DNA from 2 places in the Viridibacillus sp. FSL E2-0187 genome. Region 1 is predicted to be linked to the other one. Evidence: riboswitches for the same ligand, from Rfam matches in the RefSeq annotation. Region 1 holds a riboswitch; the other holds the start of a gene.
The links. Region 1 has a riboswitch for thiamine pyrophosphate ahead of thiT (energy-coupled thiamine transporter ThiT). Riboswitches for the same ligand answer to the same signal wherever they lie in the genome.
Positions count from the first base shown of each region.

Region 2: it holds a riboswitch for thiamine pyrophosphate, as region 1 does, so the genes downstream of both, MHH85_RS16800 (ABC transporter substrate-binding protein) here and thiT (energy-coupled thiamine transporter ThiT) in region 1, are expected to answer to the same signal.

Region 1 is NZ_JBBOVG010000001.1:140,090-144,819, forward strand. It holds gene MHH85_RS00550 (hypothetical protein) at 198-338, opposite strand; gene MHH85_RS00555 (hypothetical protein) at 397-666, opposite strand; gene MHH85_RS00560 (M20 family metallopeptidase) at 781-1,851, opposite strand; TPP riboswitch at 1,999-2,104, shown strand; gene thiT (energy-coupled thiamine transporter ThiT) at 2,236-2,796, shown strand; gene map (type I methionyl aminopeptidase) at 3,002-3,754, shown strand; gene MHH85_RS00575 (tryptophan-rich sensory protein) at 3,813-4,541, opposite strand.
Region 2 is NZ_JBBOVG010000001.1:3,436,938-3,441,667, reverse strand. It holds gene MHH85_RS16805 (hypothetical protein) at 466-1,929, shown strand; TPP riboswitch at 2,207-2,316, shown strand; gene MHH85_RS16800 (ABC transporter substrate-binding protein) at 2,421-3,413, shown strand; gene MHH85_RS16795 (thiamine-binding protein) at 3,426-3,716, shown strand; gene MHH85_RS16790 (ABC transporter permease) at 3,716-4,468, shown strand; gene MHH85_RS16785 (ABC transporter ATP-binding protein) at 4,474-4,730, shown strand, end outside.

The DNA of each region.
Region 1 (4,730 bases):
AGGGGAGGACATGAATATTCTGCTAAATAACAAACAGGTGAGTTAGCGCAACAAACATCTCAGTCAGTGCAACAATCATCTCAGTTAGCGCAACAATCATCTCAGTCAGTGCAACAAATCCAAGAGTTAAAGCAATAATCACAATGCCATAAAAAAAACCCCTATGCTTGGATTTATCCGCATAAGAGCAATTAATACTATGGTTTATATCTTGTTGTGGGAGTTTGTTGTGCTTGTGATTTTGATTTTGCTTTACGAGAATCAATAACTTTAATAACAATCGGATAAATAATTGGCGCTAATTTAATAGCAGTTTTTACTACGTTTCTTACCTTCATTTAGTAGCACTCCATTTCTTATAAGCTAATAATAATTTATTCCCATAGATGCTGCATCTTAAACGCGTAGTACACGAACACCTTGAATGATATTCCAAATGATCACTGCTACAGATAGTAGGATTTCTAAAATGATAAACGAGATAATTAAAATAGGCCCTGTACTTATAAAGTTATCAGAACCACTGCCATAAACTCCAAAAACGATAAAGAAAATAATGAAACCGATAATGGATGGGATAATGAGTAAAAGATGTGATATGAATGCTCGTTTCGCATGGTTTTTTACACTCGAATCAGCACTGATAAAATAAACAATTATTGGCAAAATAAATCCTGCAAAAAATATACTAAAGTAACATAATGCCGACATTACTCGATTGTTATCCAGTCCAAGCACCTCCATTCATATTATTATCTACGCTAGAACTCCCAAAAAGATTCAACCCAATGCATGTGCTTTTATTATATTTGCGTAAAGGTATACAGATGAAATGCTGACATATTCAGCGGGACCATGCCAATCTGCTCCAGTTGGGCCGAACTCAATGGCTCCTACGCCATCTGCAGCATAAAATCGAGTATCTGCAGATCCATGTTGTCCAAATAGTGTGGCTTGCTTGTCGCAAACTGCAGCAGTTGTTTTTAATAATGATAAAACAAATGGATCGTCAGCACTTGTTGTAACTGCAGGAGCAATACTGTGAATAATGATTTCAGCTTGGATTTTTTCTGCATCTAGAATTTTTTGAATGTCATGTAGAATAAAGTCTACTGATTGACCTGGAACGTATCGGATATCATAGCGTACATTGCACTGATCTGGAACGACATTAAAACGTTCACCTGCTTGTATTGTAGCCAAATTAATCGATGGAGAATCATAAAATGTATTATGAGCATTTGTTATTGGTGATTCTAACAGTTTTGAGTGGAAATGCATGGCTTGTAAAACAGCATTTAGCCCCTCCCAAGGACGACTACCATGTGATGCTTTACCCTTGAATTGAATTTCGAATTGAAGAATACCTTTTGCTTGTAAACCAATTTGCAGTTGCGTAGGTTCACCACAAATAACAAATTGACCATTAAACCCATTACGAGCAAGCCATCCTGATGTATTCTCACCACCAGTTTCTTCATCTGTCACCAGATGAAGTTGAAGGCGTCTAGGCAGCTTGTCAGCTGATTTAGATAGCTCTACAAAGCCGAACATCATCGCCGCGACTCCTGCCTTCATATCAGCAGCTCCACGCCCGTATAAAAGGTCTCCATCTACAAAGGGGGTATATTGTTCAATTGCAGCTGGAACGACATCGACATGGCCATTCCAGATAAGACAATCTGCGCCTTGTCCAATTTCAGCTGTTAAAATATCAAGTCCGTTATTTTGATATAGGTTAACATCTATACCTTGTTGCTCAAGCCATTGAGCACAAAATTGTAAAGCTTCATTTGCTCCAGTAGGAGTATCACTTTTGTATGTAATTAATTTTTTTAGTAAATCAATCATTTAATTGTCATCCCTTTCATTAAATTCCATTTTATTTATTATATACATTTTTGAAAGAGATCTCTCATTCAATTCAGAGTAATCTATTGAAATAAAAGAATTGTTTGAGTACAATAGGGGTGTTCTACAATTACAATTAAATGATGTATTTACCACAAGGGGAGCCGAAATGGTCGGCTGAGAGTGAACCCAAAGTTCTAACCCTTTGAACCTGTAAGTTAATGCTTGCGTAGGAATGTGGATAGAAACCGACATATAACCGATGTCAGGACCTGTCCTGATGTCGGTTTTTTATTTCTAAGTTTTACTATCTAGAGCCCATTACAAAAGGGATACGTTTAGGTCTTGTGTGTTCTACATCAGAACTACGGGAGGATATTTATTTTGGATAAAAAGAAATTGTTGTTTTTAATTGAGATTGCAATTTTTTCCGCAATCGGTCTAATTTTAGATCAGCTGTCATTTAAACTGTGGGCTCAAGGCGGCTCTATTAGCCTCGTTATGGTACCAATTGTATTAATGGCATTCCGATGGGGTGTATCAGGTGGTTTGATTACCGGTTTTTTAATTGGATTATTGCAAGTGGCGATGGGCGCTTCAATTTTTACACCGCTTCAAGGATTTATCGATTACTTTATAGCATTTACTGTGGTAGGACTTGCTGGAGTTGTGAGGCATCTAGTGTTTACTGCAAGTAAGCAATTAAACAAAAAAGCAATGACTTTGTATATTGTGCTAGGTACAACACTTGGTGGTTTGCTGAGATACATTGCTCATACTACAGCAGGAATTGTCTTCTTTAGCGAATATGCAGGTAATCAAAATGTATATTTGTATTCTATAATTTATAATGGTACGTATATGTTGCCAGCTACTATACTAACAGCAGTTGTAGCTGTACTTTTATTTACATCAGCACCTCGTTTATTACAACAACAAAATTGATAAAAAAAGAGAATTCCTTAAAATTGGAATCCTCTTTTAGCACTTTCAGTAACGTAATTTCATATGTTTAATATAAGAGCTAAACAAAATTATTCTAAATATATAGACATTTGAAATAGCAAGATACTCAGTTTTCATGTTCTTCATTTCGCAAAAAAAGTGTTATAGTAGAGAGTAGACATATGAGAAGAAGGGATCGTATAAAATGATAGCTATAACTCAAGAGGATATTGCAGGATTAAAAAAAGCTGGACGTGTAATGGCCCAAATTCGTGAAGCGATGAAGGCAGCAACAAAACCAGGAATTACAACTAAAGAATTAGATGAAATTGGTGGCCGTTTATTTGAAGAAAATGGAGCCGTTTCAGGACCTAAAAGTGAATATGATTTCCCAGGATATACATGCATAAGTGTGAACGAACAAGTTGCACACGGCATTCCAGGAAACCTTACTCTAAAAGAGGGAGACCTTATTAATATCGACGTTTCTGGTCATGTTGATGGCTATTTTGCAGATACTGGTGTGTCATTTGTTGTTGGTGATGGATCTTACCCAGAAATCGATAAACTTTGTCAAGTTGCAGAAAGTGCATTTGATCGTGCGATGACAAAAGTAAAACCAGGTGCTCGTTTAAACCAAATTGGTAAAGCGGTTGAACGTGAAGCAAAAGCTAACGGTCTAGCGGTTATTATGAACTTAACAGGTCATGGCATTGGCCGTTCACTTCATGAAGATCCACAACATGTATTAAATTATTTTGATGCATGGGATCGCACAATTTTAAAAGAAGGTATGGTTTTAGCTGTTGAACCGTTCATCTCTCAAAAAGCAGAACATATTGTTGAATCAGGTGATGGTTGGACATTTATAACGCCTGACAAATCACTAGTTGCTCAATATGAACATACAATCATCGTAACTGATGGTGAACCAATTATTACAACTAAATTAGACTAAAATATTGAAAAAACCTCCCTTGAATTTTCCATCAAGGGAGGCCTTTTGTTTTTTATTGTTATTTAGAAGGCTTTTGTTTTTTTATAAACAAGATTCCTGCCAATAAAACACCACTTAGAAAAAGTGCTGCTGTCGTTACTAATAATTCCTCAAAGCCATTTTTTATCGCAATCCCTATATAAGCCCAAATGAAGACGATTGGAAAAAAAATATCATAATGGTGGAAACGAATATGAAGTGCAATAGCCGTACCTAGGGTAAGCATAATAACAGCCCACAAAGGATTACTTAAACCTAAGCCATTCCAATGATTAGATGTTAAAACGAAAGAGACATTTGTTATTGTTGCTACGCAAATCCAAGCAAAGTAAATGGAAATGGGGATGCGTTTTGACCACGTTTGTTCATCATTACTATATGAGAAATATAGAAGTGCTAAACAAGTTAACAATAGTAGCATTACGACAATCGTCAGTTGGAAGTAATTATAATGCCATAGGAAAATCCACAAAATATTAAGTAGTGAACTGGCTGTAAATAACAGTGTTTGTTCAATAGAAATTGAGTTCTTACTCTGATGATTGTTCCAATGTTTATAAATCCAGTAAGCTAAAATTATGTATATAAAGCCCCAAATAGTAAAAACATATCGTGCTGGAGTGAAAAGAACTGTATAACTGTCGGAGATTTCGCCAGTAGTTTGACCATTTAGTGGAAGAATATTAGCAGTTAAGTTCACGGTTACCATTGCAATATAAGCGATGGTAATAATAATTAATCTCCCCAATAAAATCTCCTCCTTCATGTTGAGAATAGTATAAAAAACTTAATTTTGTTGCACTCTGAAGTAGAAAAGTATCTCGTTATTCATTACGTAAATATACAAACAACTCTTCGAATTTTAAAGTGTATGTATAAAGTATACATTCGATTAGTTAGAACAACAAATATCATTTCAGATCAATTTACTGTAAAA
Region 2 (4,730 bases), 3.3 Mb from region 1:
CTACAAAGAATGAAAAGAAAAAGGAGTGAAATTGAATGGTTCAACCTTTTCATGGAGGACAGTGGCAACGCGAAAGTTCTAATTTTTGGCGGGGGCAGCAATGGAATCAAGGCAACAATTGGCACCAAGGTAACGACTGGCACCACGGCCAAAACTGGTTCCCAGGTCAGCAGTGGCATCATTGGAATCAATGGCAACCGTGGCAACCGTGGAATCCTTGGAATCAATGGAATCAATGGGGTCCATGGCATCCATGGCACCAAGGGCATCGTTGGTAATAAATTAGAACGAGTATAGTCACACATAGATTTCACATATATTTTATACGACTATCAAGCATCCCCTGATTCGATTGAGTCAGGGGATATTATTATGCCTCAGAGGTAAAAACACTTTAGAAATGCTTTTGGGATGTAAATTATCTAACAGAAGCACGCATATAATTGATTGAAGGGTGGGGGAATATTGGAAGAATATGCAGGTGTATTGATGAGATTTTTACCTTCAACGGCAACCATTTTACAATTACAACAACCGGAAAAAAAGCCGGCAATACTACTAGCAGATATAGATGGCGATCATAAAGAAGAGATAATCGGAGCATACAACTATCAAGGTCGAAATTATATTAAAATATTAAAGAATAACCATAATGAATGGGTTCCAATAGCAGACATCAAAGGAAGCGGGTATGGAATAACGAATTTAGTAGCTGTGCCATTAGTTAACAAAAATATAAATACTTTAATTGTAGGTTGGCAAATAGGGAGTATATGGTCGAAGTTAGACCTACTACAATGGACAAACAAAGGTTTTATTCATATACCAACGAATAATATGGTCTATAGTAAATTGCAAGTAGAAGATATGCCGAGTACCCAAAATTCGGACGGGAAATATGAGCTAGCTATTTGGGTTCATGATACGGGTGATGCCTATAAAATAGCTATCTATCGTATTAATGACATGAGACTTATAAAGGCAAAAGATGTGTACCCATATTATTTCAAAAAAGTAGAAGCGTACTATAAGAATCTATTGAAGAATAATGATTATCCTTTTTATTGGTACTATTTATCGGATGCTCAGATGAAGGCGGGAGATTTAGAACAGGCACTTATTTCAATTGATAAAACGTTGTCGTTTAATTCACCATATCCATCTAAAGAGACTCTACTAGAGAAAAGAAGACAAATTTTAAATAAGTTGAAGCAACATCAAGAGGGTGCCCAAATTGTCATTGATAAAAAAAGAGGTGATGTTACAGGAGATGGCTTAATTGATACAGTTCTTCTAACTGCTGAAAAAACTGAAGGAAGCCCATATTTAAAAAATATTACCTTAATTGTTTTTAATGAAAAAACTAATTTCTATGAACAAATCCCATTAAAAGAAAACTCAGGTTATAACCCCACCATATCGCTCGGGGATTATACAGGAAATGGTGTAAAAGACATATTAGTTGTCATAGATTCAGGTGGAAGTGGAGGCATCATATTCGCATATATATTTACATATATGAACGGAGAAATGCGCCAAGTATTTGACTCAGATGCCTATAATGAACTTTCAAAATATGAAGTGAATTATTTGGATAATTACAAAGTAAGTGTTACTAGCTCCTATCCAGCGAAAAAATATATCTTAGATCTAACATATAAAGGGAAAGATTATCTATCTGAAATTTATAATGTAGACGGCACACTTAAAGCGCCAATCCAAGGGTGGGTGGATCCTATTAGCGGATTCTATCCTATTGATTACGCAAGGGACGGCAACTACGAATTTTTGGCGTACCAAGAAATCGCCGGTAGATACCATGCAGATGGCTTAGGTTATGTAGAAACTATATTGAAATGGAATGGACAAAAATTTGTTTCAGACCGCCAAACCGTATCAATTTTCGGTGAAGATTTACCAGTGAAATAATCTATTAGTTAGTAATTAGAGGGTGTTTTAGGACGTGAATATTCTGCTAAATAACAATCAGTCGAGTTAGCGCAACAAACGCTGGAGTTAGCGCAACAATCACCAGAGTTAGTGCAACAAACGCCGAAGTTAGCGCAACAAACACCGGAGTTAGCGCAACAAACACCAGAGTTAGCGCAACAAACCACCAAATTCCAAAACCCAAAAACAATCGTTTCCAAATAAATATTGGAATCTTTTGTTTTTTTGATATAATAGATGAGAAAAGTTCATATGTGCAAGAATGTGGGGGGGCTGGTGTTGCCAGCTGAGAATGTATCCGATAGATGCTGACCCTTAGAACCTGATCTGGTTAACACCAGCGGAGGGAACATCAGCTAAAATCTCGAGTATCATTGAATTTTAGAGTGTATGTTAACGTCCGGAATAGTTCCGGGCGTTTTTCTTTTTGCATGGAACTTGTCAAAATAATATAGATGGAGGCAAGGGAAATGAAAAAATGTATGCTGCTACTTGTAGCATTATTCGCTTTAGTAGGTTGCCAATCAAATGAGTCAAAAGGAAATGATAATGACTCGAAAAACGAATTAAAAAAAGTAACCGTCGTTTTAGATTGGACACCAAATACAAATCATACTGGTTTGTATGTAGCAAAAGAAAAAGGTTTTTTTAAAGAGCAAGGTTTGGATGTAGAAATCATTCAACCAGGTGAAACAGGAGCAGATCAACTAGTAGCTTCAGGAAAAGCCGAATTTGGTATTACAGCGCAAGAATCGATTACACAAGCAAGAGTTCAAGGAGTTCCACTTGTGTCAATCGCTGCGATTATTCAACACAATACATCGGGTTTTGCATCCCCAATAGACAAAAATATTAAATCACCGAAAGATTTCGAAGGTAAGACTTATGGTGGTTGGGGTTCTCCAATCGAAAAGGCTGTTCTTGATTCTCTTATGAAAATCGAAAATGCTGATAGTAAGAAGCTAGACATTATCAATGCCGGAGATGCAGACTTCTTTACAATGGTCAAAAAAGATGTAGATTTTGCATGGATTTACTATGCATGGACAGGCGTCGAAGCGGAACTGCGTGGAGAAAAAATAAATATGCTTTATTTAACAGACTATAGTGACAAACTAGATTACTATACTCCAGTTCTTACAACTAACGAAAAAATGATCCAAAGTAATCCAGATACAGTGATAGCATTTACTAAAGCAACTTCACAAGGATATGAATTTGCTATAAAAGATCCCGAAGCTGCTGCAGATATTTTACTTAAAGCAGCCCCAGAACTAGATGCAGAGTTAGTTAAGAAAAGCCAACAATGGCTAGCTGACAAATATCAAGATGATGCAAAACAATGGGGAGAGCAGAAACTTGAAGTTTGGGAAAACTATGCAAATTGGATGAGTGATAATAACGTATTAGAAGGTAAATTCGATCCTGAAAATGCGTTCACAAACGAATTTTTACCACAATAAGGAGGAGAAAGAATGGCTAATTCATTAATCAGTGTACAAATTATTCCGAAAACAAAAACTTACGAGGATGTTATTCCTTTTGTAGATGCAGCTATCAAAATTATCGACGATGCTGGAGTGAAGTATGAAGTGCATCCACTTGAAACCACAATGGAAGGTGAACTTTCAGAACTGCTAGACATCATCCGTGTGATGAATGAAAAGATGATTGAACTTGGTAGCGTAAACGTCATCACTCAAGTGAAAATGCTTTACCAACCATCTGGTATTGAACTAGGTACATTAACGGAGAAATACAGATAATGAAATGGATACGTGAAAAAGGAGGAGCGATTTTTCTGCTCCTTTTCATTTTATGTTGTTGGGAATTGATTGTTCGCTTAAAAGAAGTTCCAGGTTGGTTGTTACCGGCTCCTACAGCCATCTTTTCAGAAGCAATCAAAGCAATTCCTACTTTTTCAACAGATATTTTATCAACAACTCAGTTGGCAGTATTAGGACTTACAATTGGAAGCCTTGTAGGGTTTATTATAGCGGTCTCCCTCCATATGATGCCTAAAGTGCAGAAACTTGTTTATCCGTTACTTATTCTATCGCAAAATATTCCAATCATTGTTTTAGCTCCGCTTCTAATTATTTGGTTCGGTTTTGGCTTATTACCAAAACTGATTATTATAGGTTTAGTCTGCTTTTTCCCGATCGTTGTAGCAGCATTAGATGGTTTTAAAAATACCGCACCGGAGCTCAAATACTATATGGAAATGGCGGGGGCATCAAAAAGCCAATTATTTTGGAAACTAGAATTGCCACATTCACTTCCGTCCTTATTTTCGGGATTGAAAATCTCCGCGACTTATAGTGTCATGGGGGCAGTTATTTCTGAATGGTTAGGTGCGAAAAAAGGCATAGGCGTATACATGACATTATCTCAATCCTCGTTCCGTACAGATCGTGTGTTTGTCGCTATTTTCACCATCATGCTACTAAGTGTCATCGTATTTGGTTTGCTACGTGTAGTTGAAAGAATAGTAATTAAAGGCAAACTGGAGAGGTGAATACAATGTTACTTAAAATGGATCATATCGAAAAATCTTTTGGTACAACACAGGTTTTACATGATATCTCTATACATGTAGAAGATGGAGAATTTGTTGCATTACTCGGACCTTCAGGGAGTGGCAAGAGCACCATTTTTAATTTAATAGGCGGAATGGGAACGCCAGATGAAGGAACTATTTCTTTGAATGACAAAATCATTCATGGACAAAAAGGGTTAATTGGCTATATGCCTCAGCAACCATCTCTTTTCCCATGGAG